Regions from separate parts of the Gracilibacillus sp. JCM 18860 genome, predicted to be linked through region 1. Evidence: predicted binding sites of a transcription regulator. Region 1 holds the regulator's gene; each other region holds the start of a gene.
The links. The regulator LexA, encoded in region 1, represses DNA repair genes until DNA is damaged. The targets are predictions, from matches to a motif close to CGAACATATGTTCG.
Positions count from the first base shown of each region.

Region 1 (3,739 bases):
TCGGATTATGTGTCATATGTTCTGTCCATAGAGTGTAAGCCATTGGTGCTGCACCCATAGGTAAACCTGGATGACCAGAGTTAGCCTTTTCAATTGCGTCTATTGACAAAGTTCGAATCGTATTTATCGACATTTGTTCAACTTGATTTGACATGTAATTATCCCCTTTCAATAAGCAAAATATGTACGCACATCTATAATCCTATAACGAAATGCCAAATAAGACAAGTATATATACGAAAAAAGGTGTTTTTTTCTCGTAACTATTTGAAATGATGTACTTAAATCCGAGAAATAGTGTACACTATTTCTTGGATTTAAGTTTTTTAAGCTTCTCTGGTGTCACATCATTTCCATTTGGGTCAACGACTGTCATCCCTTTCATATGATTTTTAAATGATTTTCTCACATTTTGCAAATACTCTTGACGTAGCTGTTGTTGTTCCTCTTTTTCTTTATCAGATAAGCGGACTTTTTTTGCTTTATTGGCCAACTCATTAATTCGAGCAATTTTTTCCTTTGAAAGCATTTTTAAGCTCCTTTTTTTGATTACTAGGGTATAACCTTTTTCAAAATTAGAAAAAGAGCATACTCACAATTGTATACTCTCTTCATTGTAATTTATTTTTTTTATTTTTTTCAAGCATAATGTATTCTTGATAGCGTCTATGGATCGTGGCCTTAGAAACTTCATAGCCCATCCCTTTTAAGATCGAGGCAATCTCTTGAAAGGTTAGCTTATTTCCTTTTAACCGAACTACTTCATCGATTGGAAATTCCTTTCGTTCTCTTCCCTTAGCGAGATGTTGATTAGTTAGGTTGTCTGCTGGGTTATAACCATTTTGGACTGCCTTTTTCATCCCTCTTTTTATTTTAGCGTTATGTAGCTTTCGTTGGTATTCCTCTACAATAGATACTATTTGTAAGACCATGGAATCCCCTTCAGAAAGCTCTAACTTACCACCTTGCGATAATGAATAGATGTCTACCTCTAGCTTAGCTATTTGATGTAATAAGGCAATTTTTGCATTTCCCCTACCTAATCTTGTTTCGTCTTGGATAAGTAGAAGGTTTGCCTGCTTTCTTTGAAATGCTTCGAGCATATCAAAAATCCCTTCTCTTTCTACCTCATAGCCACTTTGCTTTTCTTTGATTATTTTTACTACATTTATATTGCTTTTTTTAGCAAACTCTATTAACTCCTCTGTTTGCCTTTTTAATGACGTTGACTGAGTATCCTTTTCTGTACTAACTCTACTGTATATAATGGCATGCACGGACTACGACTCCTTAAATACTAAAGATAATAGAACTATACAAGAAAATAAGCACTATAACAAAAGAAAATAAATAAAATAAGTCAATTTTCGATAACTTTTTTAACATTTTTACCCCTCCATAGAACTTTTGTTCGTACTTTTATTATATACGAACAGAAGTTCCTGTCAAGTGTTTTTTTCGAACGAATGTTTGTGAATTTAGAAATGGTATGATATACTATTTTTAATAAATCATACGCAAAAGGAGTTTCATAAATGACAAATTTATCAAAACGACAAGAGCAAATCCTTGCCTATATCAAGGAACAGGTCGATTTAAAAGGTTATCCTCCTTCTGTTAGAGAAATTGGCCAAGCCGTTGGGTTAGCTTCTAGTTCTACTGTTCATGGCCACCTTGCTAGACTTGAGAAAAAAGGATATATTCGCCGAGATCCAACAAAGCCTCGTGCTATAGAAGTACTAACTCAAGAAGGGGAAGCAGATATTCCTCAAATGGAAGCAATGTTTGCTCCTGTCATTGGTAAAGTTACGGCAGGTCTTCCTATTACCGCTGTTGAAAATATTGAAGAATATATTCCGATTCCAAGCACTGACACACATGACAGTGACCAATTATTTGTATTAGTAATTGAAGGAAACAGTATGATCGAGGCTGGAATATTAGATGGTGATAAAGTGATTGTTAAACAACAAAACACTGCACAAAATGGGGAAATTGTGGTAGCTATGACTGAAGATAGTGAAGCAACTGTAAAAAGATTCTTCAAAGAAAAGGATCATATTAGATTACAGCCCGAAAATGCTACAATGGATGCACTTATTTACGATAATGTGAGCATCTTAGGTAAAGTGGTTGGGTTGTATCGTCATTTATAAAAAGGAAAAACGAAGATCATAGGTCTATGATCTTCGTTTTTTTATACAATATATACGTTTTAATCTCGTTCTAACTTATGTTCCGTTTCCTCAAATAATATGTCTAATTCCTCTATTTTTCGGTCTATATCTTCTTTTGTAATCACATGCGGGAGACCTTCTTGTTCATGCTTTCGAATACTTAAACTCATACATATTCCTCCTGATATGATTTCTAGATATTATATTATTCGCCATTTATTCTCAGAATCCTTGTTAAGATTTGTAAAATTAACTATTTATTTTACATTGCATAAAATATAGAGATTCGACTATAATAGGAACATATGTTTGTTACCTGAGGAGTGAGTGTAATGAGATACATTGGTGAACAAGAATTTAAAACAGCAACACGATTCTTATTTCTCACGATGACCATTCAAGTCATCCAATCTGACATTAAGCGATTGGAAAAATTATCCCCTTTTAAAATTAATGAGCCCTATTTGGCACTACTGCATCGATTAGAGATCAAAGCTACCGCCGAAAGACGATTGTTAAAACAAGAAATGTACAAGGAAAATATACAAGTTATCTTATCTGACAAAGATGGCACGTTTACCGAATATACATTTATTTGCAAAGGAAAGGAAGAGAAACGAAGATACTTCAACCCCGCTATTCGTAGTAAGGTGAGGAATATGATAGAGGAACTAATTAGTGGTGAGGAAAACAAAACAGAAACCTGTCAATAAATGGTAGGTTCTTTAGGTCATGCGTAAGTGCGTCGCTTTAATGCACCATATACCTCTTGGGCATGTTGATCACCATGTTTAGAAAGATGATGTTCTATATCCACCCTTTTTTCTTCAAAAAAGGGGTGAACTTGGGTGGTGTCTGCTATATGATAGATCCCTATTAAAATCTCCACGCCTTCACTTAATAAGAAGCAGTCTACTGTCTTCAGTAAAATATGGATAATAGCTGGAATCTGAAGAAATGCCTCTTCAGAAGTTAATCCCTCGACCAGATTCTCATAGGCATTTTGAAAATACCATTCATCATTTTCTAACTTTTTCTCCCAATCCTCAAAAATATTTAAGATAGCATTCTCCATCCTTTTTCTGTACTTTCTCCAATTAGACTTTTGTTATATTTCTGCTGTGTAAAAATTAACATATAAAATAAACGTTTGGAGAAATGTCCAAACGTTTATTCGTTAATTAAGATAATGATATTAGATGCTCATAACGCCACCTTTGGAAGCATTTGTTACGAGTTTAGAATATCTACCCAACCAGCCATTTTTAATTTTAGGCTCAAAAGGTTTTAGTGATTTTTTACGTTCTGCTAACTCTTCATCGGATAAGTCTACATTTAATGTACGGTTAGGTAAGTCGATCTTGATAATATCTCCATTTTCAATTAACGCAATTGGACCACCTTCTGCCGCCTCTGGAGATATATGACCAATTGAAATACCACGTGATGCTCCCGAAAAGCGTCCATCTGTTAGAAGTGCCACTGTTTTCCCTAAGCCACGCCCCATGATAGCCGATGTAGGTGCTAGCATTTCTGGCATTCCCGGCCCACCTTTTGGTCCT
Region 1 covers NZ_AP043868.1:372,303-376,041, reverse strand. The annotation lists gene tkt (transketolase) at 1-154, opposite strand, end outside; gene ACZ5R4_RS01985 (DUF896 domain-containing protein) at 305-529, opposite strand; gene ACZ5R4_RS01980 (YneB family resolvase-like protein) at 612-1,277, opposite strand; gene lexA (transcriptional repressor LexA) at 1,536-2,156, shown strand; gene ACZ5R4_RS01970 (hypothetical protein) at 2,216-2,347, opposite strand; gene ACZ5R4_RS01965 (hypothetical protein) at 2,510-2,890, shown strand; gene ACZ5R4_RS01960 (ABC transporter) at 2,908-3,252, opposite strand; gene ilvD (dihydroxy-acid dehydratase) at 3,373-3,739, opposite strand, start outside.

Region 2 (3,739 bases), 1.9 Mb from region 1:
TGTTTAAAATATTCCTTATTCAATCAAAGTGTTTATGCCGAAAATGAACGATTAACAAAACATAGTCATTTACTGCTCATTACAAATATACTATTCAATAATAATGAAATTCCACCATCAGTTATGATTGCGGAAATACCATGAGTCTAACTCTTCGTGTTTTTCTATTGGTAAACGCACTGACATCAAGTGGTAAATTCCGTGGCATTTACTGGTAACATTCTTTGTCATTCGGTGGTGAAAACTATGGCAGAAGTGGTACATTTCAGTGGCCGTAATCAGTATAGTTTATAATTCCAACAAAAAAAGGATGTTAGCTCATATATTAAACTAATTATCCTCTAATAATTATAGTACAGTTAAATTTAAAGCTACACATGTTTCTAAACAATCCCTCTTCTCCCATTATGTACAGACTTTGGTTATCAATTATGTACAGCAAAAAGCCCAGTGTTTAAGGTTTCTTGATTTTGTACATTAAATTTTAGTAGTCTTATTACCACTTTTGCTAAAAATTTATTGTCTCCTATACCTACCACACAAGGTATACCAAACTGTTCAAATATATCTTCCTGTATCATTCTAGCTATATTCATTGTTGAGCCAAACAAATTCTCTGTACCGTCTAGAGTCACCCAAAGTTCGTCTACAGAATATACATGAATAGCTTCTTTTGGAACATAATTATTAACCGTTTTGGTAATAGCAATACTTACTTGTAAATAAAGGTGCATTCTTGCCGGAGCAACAATAATATTTGGGTCGTTTGATAACTCGAAATATCGGCTAACATTGCTAATTTTGTATTTTTTCTTAAGTGCAGGAGATGCAGCAAGGACGATACTTCCTGATCGATTAGGATCGCCAACTACAGCTAGCATTGTTTTCAAGGGATCTAATCCACGAGACACACACTCCACACTTGCATAGAAAGAACGCATATCAATGCACAACACGTTGTGACGAGGATATTTGGAATAATCCATTATAAAACACCTCACAAAAATCGAACATTAGTTCTATTATAAAGTAATTTAGAAGAAAACAATAATATTTTTATCCAATTTATGTTAATTCAAACGAATCATAGTAGCAACTGAAATATTTAATTGATATAATGGCTTAATGGCTAAAAATAATCTAACTAAGAGTTGAAACACAGGTGGTGGTTAGTTGGCTGATGGTGGCTGGTTGGTAATTATTTAGGAGGTGTTAGATGATGGATTCTTGGTTATCAGTTAGTCAATTAAGCGAAATGACAGAAATACCAGAGACAACCGTTCGACGTTATACCCATAAATTTCAAGATTTTTTTAGATATGAAAAAAGAGGACGTGGCAAAAAGTTTCATCCTGATTCTATCAAAGTGATTCAGAGAATTGCTTCACTTTATGAGGAAGACTATGGCATAGTATCTACATTTTCAACTGGAGCAATTACGAGTCCAAAATCTGATAAGTATTCTGGTATACTTGTCGTTAAATGCCAAGCAATCATGCCAAGACTACGACCCTCTGGGTAAACCTGTTGATATAAGGATTTATCGGTTAGCCCCTCCAAAACTTCTTGTGTAAGCATTGCTTCCCTTTCCCATTCTTTCCTGAAGTCCTCCATCGATACATACATATAAATTCTCCTTTATAGAACATTCGTTCCTATAAAGTCCTATTTGTCATGTCAAGGAAGAAAACGTAAACAATTTGTAATAAATAAGTAAAATATCCTTCCGACGAACTAAAAAATCGCTTGAAGCCACCCCTTTTCTCCTTCCTCTGTTAGTAATATTTAAAGAAAATATTTCCATTTCACTGGTAAAGGAAAGGAATTCCTGTTTTAGAGATCTTATTATCGTGGTATGGATAGGTAAGCTAATGATTTATAGATCTCGCGTTTGTTCCTACAACAAATGCGAAGGAGGTCCCCCATGAGTATCCAAAAACAACTGATAGCTCAAGCTTAGCGGAGGTGATCGACAGATTACTGGATAAAGGAATGGTGATTGATGCCTAAGCGAGAGTTTCATTAGCGGGAATTGAGATCTTAAACGTAGAAGCAAGAGTAGTGGTGGCAAGTGTTGATACATGGTTGCGTTACGCAGAAGCAGTTGGATTACTTCGAGATGAAGCCAGAGACAAACTAGAGAATGAAAACCATTCTAAAAGGAGATAGTTATGACAGCACAAAAGCAAGAAAATAGTAACCAAAACTCGCTAGGATACATTTTTATTGGTGGTCTTGTTGGAGCATCCCTTGGTTTGTTATCTAATCCAGGAACAACTCAAACCATTTACAAAAAGATACAGGATTCAGAAGCAACACAAAGGCTAGCGCAAGAGATCGGAAGAAATATACAGGGAATCCTTACCCAACAGGCTATGCTGGCACTAAAACAAGCAGCACCAGCCTATTTGGGAAGTAATCGCTTTGCAGGAAAGCCAGAGGATTCATCCTATCAACAATTAAAACAAGAAAACGAACAGATCAATGAAAGACTAGAACAACTTGAAGAAAAAATCGATCAGCTTTTAGCAGACAACCAATAATACGCCGTTTATAAAGGAGGATCTTATGGAGAATCCAGTAAAGAAGACGGCTAAAAAAATAACGAAAAAAGCAATGGAAAACGCTCCTGATTCCTTAAAGGAAAAAGCAGAAGAGAAGCTCAAAGAAAAAGCAGGGGAAAAAATTCAAGAAAAGGCGCAGGATAAAGCGGAGAAGGCATCAGAAAAGCTAGCAGAAACCGTTGAGCAAAACGCGACAAAGGCCCATGAAACGGCAGCGGACGCAAAGGATAAAGTCCAGGATATTTTATTATCTGTGAGAGATAAGCTGAGTATGGTGAAGGAAGCCGGAGAAAGCTTTCAAGAAAGTATTTCCGAGGACGAATCGAAGCTAAAGAGCTACCGCGAGGTCAAGGGAATCAGTAATGTAAAGAACGCAAGCAATCTAAAGGGAGCAAGTGATATAAAGAGCTCGACAAAGGAAAAATCCTTAATGGATATTAATTAGTAAAGATTCTTAAAATACGACAAGTAAAGGAGAATAATCATGGCTGTTCAAAAAACAACTGATAGTTCAAGCTTGGCAGAGGTAATTGACAGAATTCTAGATAAAGGGATCGTGATTGATGCCTATGCAAGAGTATCAGTAGTAGGTATTGAAATTCTAACAGTAGAAGCACGTGTCGTTATCGCAAGTGTGGATACATGGTTGCGCTATGCGGAAGCCGTTGGGTTATTAAGAGATGAAGTAGAAGAGAATGGACTACCATCCCAACGTAATGAGCGCAGCAATACAGCGTTTGGTATTTAATCAAAGGGTGGCTACTAGCCACCCCCTGTTCTCAAAATGGAGGTAACCATGAAGATAAAAGAAATTATGAATAATGTCACAGATTTTTTTCAAGAGCATATTGCACCGCCTCATAAAATTACATCTGTAGAAAAGCTAGAAGAGGGTGGATGGAGGGTAACAATCGAAGCAGTCGAAGAAAAGGAATATATGAAAAAATATGCGAAGGATGAAATGCTCGGGACATATGAGGTTTTAGTAGACAAGGACAAGGAAATTACGTCATTTAAAAGACTGGATATACGGTACAGAAGTGCTATTGGCGTAGAAAGCTAGAAGGGAGTTATGTAAATGTCAAACCAAGATAATGCTGGAATCTATATCTTTTGTGGGATACAGACAAACGAAAAAGAGGAATTTGGCCCTGTCTCGTTTGATGGAAAGGAAT
Region 2 covers NZ_AP043868.1:2,284,076-2,287,814, reverse strand. The annotation lists gene ACZ5R4_RS11510 (Y-family DNA polymerase) at 426-986, opposite strand; partial or broken gene ACZ5R4_RS11505 (MerR family transcriptional regulator) at 1,217-1,348, shown strand; partial or broken gene ACZ5R4_RS11500 (DinB family protein) at 1,405-1,626, opposite strand; partial or broken gene gvpA (gas vesicle structural protein GvpA) at 1,879-2,169, shown strand; gene ACZ5R4_RS11490 (hypothetical protein) at 2,172-2,543, shown strand; gene gvpQ (gas vesicle protein GvpQ) at 2,569-3,009, shown strand; gene gvpA (gas vesicle structural protein GvpA) at 3,049-3,312, shown strand; gene gvpO (gas vesicle protein GvpO) at 3,361-3,627, shown strand; gene ACZ5R4_RS11470 (GvpL/GvpF family gas vesicle protein) at 3,643-3,739, shown strand, end outside.
Region 2: a site for LexA is predicted at 1,008-1,021, ahead of ACZ5R4_RS11510 (Y-family DNA polymerase). Genes of this name have one in related genera too.

Region 3 (3,739 bases), 440 kb from region 1:
CTGCGCGAGGCAATCGATGAATTTCATCAATGAATAATACATCGCCTACTTCGAGGGATGACAAGATTGCCGCCAAATCGCCGGAACGTTCTATTGCAGGACCTGATGTTGATTTAAATTGAACACCCATCTCATTTGCGATAATTTGTGCCATCGTTGTTTTCCCGAGCCCAGGTGGTCCATATAGTAAAACATGGTCTAAAGGTTCGTTACGCATTTTCGCTGCTTCAATGAAAATCGCTAAATTTTCTTTTGCTTTATGTTGACCAATATATTGTTTTAATAGCTTTGGCCGGAGACTAAGCTCTTCCAATGCCTCTTGCTCCTGTATTTCTCCGGAGATGATTCTATCGTCCATTTGCTATCTCCCTTTCTACTGCTTCATCATTAAGGCAAGTCCCTTGCGGATGTAGCCATCTGGTTCAGTCTGTTTTTCTTCCTTTAATCGTGGTTTAATCTGATTAATTTCTTTATCTGAATAGCCTAGTGCCTTCAATGCTTCGATTGCTTCATTTAACGCAGGATCCATATCTTTTTGTGTCGTTGTTGATTCCTGTTTCTCTACATGATATTCAAAAGGTAATTTACCCTTTAAGTCTAAAATCATTTGTCTTGCCGTTTTCTTCCCTACACCGGGGAAACTCGTAAGGAATTTCTCATTTTCCTGCTCAATAGCCATTACGAAATCCATAACAGAAGTAGAGGCTAGAACAGCCAGCGCCCCTTTTGGCCCAATACCTGAAACATTTAATATCTTTGCGAATAATTGCTTTTCCTCTGGCTCTTGAAAGCCATACAAAGTTTGGGCATCTTCCCTGACGTGGTGATAAGTATAAATCTTTTCCTTCTGCCCGAGCATTGCTTGAAACTGCAATGGGTTAGGACATATTACTTCATATCCGATACCATTTGTTTCTATTAGTACTGCTTGTTCAGTTATTTCGTCGATAATTCCCCTAATATATGCAATCATTTTGTCTGCCACCTTATCTTTTGTCAATCATATGTTCGTATATATCATAGCTCATTGCCTAGTTACAAGCAAGAAATCTTCTCTATATCTATCATACATGATTGATGAATTTAGTACAAAAGGACTCATAAGGCTCTGGAAAGTCAAAATAGTTGAACGATCTAGGATCGCTCAACTATTTACAGGTTCAGATATTTGATAGGTACGGAAGGTTTCAATCACTTGTTGATAATCTTCTTTTGTTTTGATCTTGATACCGTCCTCTAAATCCTCAAGCAAGTGACTTTCTAGCTCATTTGTATCAATATGATAAAAGGATTGAATGACTTCTTCATGAACAGGAATGCCCTCGAAAATCGTCAACACCCCATCATCAATTCCGAAATAACCATATGTCTTTAAATAGGGAGAAATATCATCTACATCTTGCTTAAAATGTATATATCCCTGTTTTTGTTCTACCAATGTCCATTGCTGGTACTGTGACCAAAAATCCTCCATCGATGAAATCTTGGTTGTTGTTTCTTCGACTTCCGTTTTTCCATCTATATATTTTTTCTCTAATTTAAGCTCTATTGTATGTGGCTCTTTCGCTACTACTGGGGATGTTTCCATTTCTTCCATTGGATCGTTCCTTTCAAAGATAAAATAACACCCTATCATAACTAATACTAGAACATTCAATGATAACCATAGTTTACTCATTTTCCATCCTCCATTCAAACTAGGTTACTATTAGAATGTCCAACTATTAGTAATTTTAACCACATACTCGAGAAAAAGCTTCATTCATTCGGCGATGCACTTTCCATATTTTTCTCCATAATAAAAAACCAGGTAAGTACCTGATTTTTAGAGTTGTGCCATTATATCCTCATCAGCATCTAAGTTATGATAGACTTCCTGAACATCCTCCATATCTTCCAACATATTCACAAGCTTCACCATTTTCTCAGCTGCTGCTTCGTCAACCTCGGATAAAGTTTCTGGAATCATCGTAACTTCAGCTGTTTCGAGAGTGAATCCACTCTCCTCTAAGGAATTTTTTACAGATCCAAATTCTTCTGGATCTGTGTATATTTCAAATGCGCCATCACTTGCTTCCATTTCTTCCGCTCCAGCTTCTATTGCTTCAAGCATTATTGTATCTTCATCAGCATCTGTTGTGCTTTGCTCTATTACAATATAGCCCTTTCGATTAAACATAAATGCGACACAGCCATTCTCGCCTAGATTACCACCATTTCGACTAAAGGCATGTCGTAGCTCTGAGGCTGTACGATTACGATTATCTGTTAGTACCTCTACCATGACAGCAGTACCTCCAGGACCATAACCTTCATAGATTAGCTCTTCATAATTTGCACCATCTAATGCACCTGTTGCTTTTTTAATCGCACGATCAATATTATCATTCGGCATATTATCCGCCTTCGCCTTATCTACAGCAAGTCTTAAAGATGGGTTCATGTCTGGATCTCCACCACCCTGTTTTGCAGCAAGGTAGATATCCTTTGCATGCTTCATAAAGATCTTTCCGCGCTTCGCATCTTGTGCATTTTTTCTGCGCTGTATATTCTTCCATTTAGAATGTCCTGCCATGTCTTTCACCCCTTGTAATCTATCAGCAGTCAAATAAACTTTCCTTTTTTACTTTATCATACGAATCAAGATATGAAAACACTCGCTGCCTAAGATAATACATTATTATGATAAGAACAGGTCAAACAAATTCACTAATGCTTTAGATAAAGGGTGACATCCATCAAAGTTTTTCATAAAGTATGCGTATTATAGTTGGAAGGAATAGTAAAAAGGTGATTCCTTTAGAATCACCTTTGAAAAATTATCCCTCTCGGTTCCCACAGCCACAATCCTTCTTATGATATCCGTAAGGCTGAGCTTGCGGATAATGAGGTGTATTTTGACCGTATTGTGGCATCATTGGTTGGGGCATACCATATTGTGGGGACATTTGCTGATTATTTGGCATGCCATACATCGGCATCATTTGCTGTTCTGACATAACCTGGTCTTGTTGTGGCATTTGTCCTTGTTGCATATTAGGTTGTTGCATTGGTTGCCAGTGAGGCATTTGTTGTTCCCATTGTCCCCATTGACCTTGATTCATACCATTGTTTGGTTGCCATGTTTGCTGATTGGAGGCAGGCATTTGTGTCTGTTGTCCCATAACTTGCCCGCCAAAATGATCAGGAAACGGATGATTTTGCATTGGGCCCATGTTACCAAAACCGTAAGGAATTCCATCTTGAGAAACACATGGGGCATGACAAGGATGATGTGGCATTGGCATGTGATGATGATGTGGTGGCATCATCGGTTGCTGCATTTCTGGTTTGGGCATTTCCTGTGCTCCTGCCAATTGATCTTTGACAGGTAGAAATTGATTAATATTTGTTTCCATCACATCTTTATTAAATTGTGTCCATTTCAAGTCCACATCAGGACCTGGTGTTGGTTGTACTGGCATTAATGGCTGTTGTTTCTCCTTCGGTGCAGGTTGTTGCTTATTAAAATGAATTGGCAATGAAGGCATCTCCTTTTTTAATGGCTCCCATTTCTGTTCCTCATCCTCTTTAATCTCCGGTAAAATTTGATTTTGTGGCTGAGGAGCTGGTTTTACTTCTTGCTTATCCTTTTTTGACGGGGCAGTTTGCTGCTTTTTATCCCCAGTTGTAGGGACTTTTATTTTCATTCCAGGCATGATCATATCAGGATTCGATATTTGCTGGTTAGCTGCTATCA
Region 3 covers NZ_AP043868.1:816,521-820,259, forward strand. The annotation lists gene ruvB (Holliday junction branch migration DNA helicase RuvB) at 1-358, opposite strand, end outside; gene ruvA (Holliday junction branch migration protein RuvA) at 374-973, opposite strand; gene ACZ5R4_RS04305 (BofC C-terminal domain-containing protein) at 1,145-1,678, opposite strand; gene ACZ5R4_RS04310 (YebC/PmpR family DNA-binding transcriptional regulator) at 1,826-2,575, opposite strand; gene safA (SafA/ExsA family spore coat assembly protein) at 2,820-3,739, opposite strand, start outside.
Region 3: a site for LexA is predicted at 998-1,011, ahead of ruvA (Holliday junction branch migration protein RuvA). Genes of this name have one in related genera too.

Region 4 (3,739 bases), 470 kb from region 1:
TGTTTTTATTTCAGAGTGTAGATAAGCTACCTTCATTCCAATTTCTTTTAGGTAATCCGTTAAATCCTCGGACATTTTTTTCGTCAATGTCGTAACCAACACTCTTTCATTACGTGCTATTCTTTGGTTAATTTCCCCAATCAAATCATCTATTTGTCCATCGATTGGTCGAACGTCTACTTTAGGATCTAAAAGCCCAGTTGGACGAATAATTTGCTCCGTCATTTTTGGCGTATGTTCGAGCTCATATGGCCCAGGTGTTGCCGAAACAAAGATAAATTGATTAGCTTTTTCTTCAAATTCCTGAAAGGTTAGTGGTCGGTTATCTAAAGCAGATGGCAATCGGAATCCATGATCTACTAATACTTGCTTTCTTGCCTGGTCTCCATTATACATTCCCCTTATTTGCGGTAAGGTAACATGAGATTCATCAATTACGATTAAGGAATCCTCCGGAAAATAGTCTAGTAATGTATAAGGAGTAGAGCCTGCATCTCGTATTGCTAGGTGACGGGAGTAGTTCTCAATTCCTGAACAAAAGCCCATCTCTGCCATCATTTCGAGATCATAATTGGTTCTTTGCTCAAGTCTTTGTGCCTCCAATAATTTATCCTCTTCCCGGAACTTCTTCAATTGATCGGCTAATTCCTTTTTAATGTTTTCCATTGCAACCTTTAGCTTCTCTTCTCTTGTGACGAAGTGGGAAGCTGGAAATATAGCAATGTGTTCTCGATCTCCGATAATTTCACCTGTTAGAGCATCAACTTCACGAATTCTGTCAATCTCATCACCGAAGAACTCTACACGGACACAATGCTCTTCTCTTGAGGCTGGAATTATTTCAACCGAATCGCCCCGTACACGAAATGTTCCACGCTGAAAATCTATATCATTCCGTGCATATTGGATGCTAACAAGTGTTCGCAACAATTCATCACGTTCCTTCTCCATTCCCACTCGTAAAGAAAGAACTTGACTACGGTATTCCTCAGGTGAACCTAAACCATATATACAGGAAACACTTGCTACAATTAAAACATCATTCCGTTCGAACAATGCAGAAGTAGCAGAGTGCCTAAGCTTATCTATTTCATCATTAATGCTCGCATCTTTTTCAATAAAGGTATCTGTTGATGGCACATATGCTTCTGGCTGGTAGTAATCATAATAACTAACAAAATATTCGACTGCATTATTCGGAAAAAATTCCTTGAATTCACTATAAAGCTGTCCAGCTAATGTTTTATTATGGGCGATAACAAGAGTTGGACGATTTATTTCTTTTACAACATTAGAGATGGTAAAGGTTTTCCCTGTACCTGTAGCTCCTAATAATGTTTGATATCGTTTCTTTTTCTCTACTCCATAGACTAATTCCTTAATCGCGCTTGGTTGATCCCCTTGCGGCTTGTAAGGCGATTCTAGTGAAAAAACATTTTGCTCCATCGTGATACCTCCATTCAACATATTCTCTATTATACACTAACTTCCAACAAAAAGCGAACAAATATTCGTTTGTGTAGTTATATTTTTCATTATAACCAACTAGCGAACGTCAAAACATCCCATAGCAAAAACACAGCTATCGAATTATAGCTGTGCTTCCTCTTACATCACGTCGCTTGGTCATACTGATTCACTTCAAACAAATCAATTAACTCAATATCCGCATGTTTATCTATAAACCATCTTAACGCAAAATCATTTTTAAATAAAACGAGAAACTCATCCTCACGATCCTTTACAAGTAAATTACGCTCATCAAATAATGCTGGATCTACTTGCTCCTTCTTCAACCACCGTGGTATTCTATCACCGATTGATTCAAGCAGGACCTCGACATTATATTCGTGCTTCATACGATGCTGAAATACTTCATATTGAAGCTGACCAACTGCACCTATAATGTAAGAATCCGTTGGATAACCACGAAACAGCTGAATGGCTCCCTCCTGTACCAGCTGTTCAATTCCTTTTCGAAACTGTTTAGCCTTCATGACATTCTTTGCTGTTACACGTTGAAATAGCTCTGGTGGAAATTGTGGTAATTCATCATATTCAAAGGTTTTCTTTCCCTCTAACAACGTATCTCCAATCCGATAAGAGCCCGGATCATATACTCCAATGATATCACCAGGATAGGCTTCTTCTACTGTATCACGAGATGAAGCAACGAACTGCTGTGTTTGGCCTAATCGAATGGTTTTTCCTGTTCTAGCTAGCTGTACATTCATTCCCCGCTCAAACTTCCCTGAGCAAACACGTAAAAAAGCAATTCGATCACGATGCTGAGGATTCATATTTGCTTGGATTTTAAAGATAAAGCCTGAAAAATCTGGATAATCAGGGTGGATTACCTCTTCTTTCGTTCTTCGCGGTCCTGGTGCAGGGGCTAATTTAATAAAAGTATCAAAGAATACTTCCACACCAAAGGGTGCTAATGCACTACCAAAAAATACTGGAGTTTGCTCACCTTGGAGAACCCGTTCTAAGGAAAACTGATCACCAGCCTCATTTAATAATTCCAGCTCCTCAAATGTTTCTTTGTAAGTCGGATGTTCGCTAATCTCTTTATTCTCTTCTAGATCCATATCCTTTAAATCAATATACGTCTCCGCTTCATTTCCATTAAACCGAATAAATTGATCATGATAACGATCCAAAATCCCTAAAAATCTTTTCCCCATACCAACAGGCCAATTCATTGGATATGTCTCAATATTTAATACTTCCTCAATTTGGTCTAATAAATCAAGTGGTTCTCTACCTTCTCGGTCTAATTTATTAATAAAAGTAAAAATAGGAATTCCGCGCATTTTACAGACTTTAAAAAGCTTAATCGTTTGTGCCTCAATCCCTTTCGTTGCATCGATGATCATCACAACACAGTCAACAGCGGTTAATGTTCGATACGTGTCCTCACTGAAATCCTCGTGCCCAGGTGTATCTAGAATATTAACTTTCAATCCTTCATATTCAAAGTTCATCACACTTGACGTTACCGAGATACCCCTCTGTTTTTCGATTTCCATCCAATCCGATGTGGCAAATTTCCCAGATTTCTTCCCTTTCACTGTTCCTGCCGATCTAATCAAATTCCCTTGTAAAAGTAATTTTTCTGTCATGGTCGTTTTCCCTGCATCAGGGTGAGATATAATCGCAAAGGTCTTGCGCTTTTGAACCTCTTCCTGTAATCCCATTCCAATCCCTCTTTCACCGATTTATTGATTTCATTACTTATAACGTCAACTTTTTCCGATAGTTAAAAATAGCAGTTTATTGATCAAAAGTCAATCATGATGAAATCCGTTATTTTTCTTGTTATAATATAATGATGGTTTGCAAAAGTGTTTGATAAGGATGGGATTTTATGCAACACATACAAATGAACGAACAATCGATTCGCCAATTAACTGGTGATCGTTTTTATCATAGAGGACTTCAATATTATAAAGATGGTAAGGTTTACGGCCTGTCCTACAACCCTTCTACAAATTCGTGGAGAGGATTAGTAAAAGGAGCAAAGGTATATACGATTCGCATCTATTTTACAGACAATTTAGATATAGAAACCACCTGCAATTGTCCAGCATTTGCATCAAATGAGACGTGTAAACATATTGCAGCGGTTTTGCTTGCTATCACACAGGATGCTCAATCGAATCGAAGGAGATATGCGGTGGACCGTGATACACGTTCCGCTCCTACTCAAGATACAGATTTATTTGCTAAGCAATTA
Region 4 covers NZ_AP043868.1:4,230,522-4,234,260, reverse strand. The annotation lists gene uvrB (excinuclease ABC subunit UvrB) at 1-1,446, opposite strand, end outside; gene ACZ5R4_RS20495 (peptide chain release factor 3) at 1,614-3,200, opposite strand; gene ACZ5R4_RS20490 (SNF2 helicase associated domain-containing protein) at 3,371-3,739, shown strand, end outside.
Region 4: a site for LexA is predicted at 1,501-1,514, ahead of uvrB (excinuclease ABC subunit UvrB). Genes of this name have one in related genera too.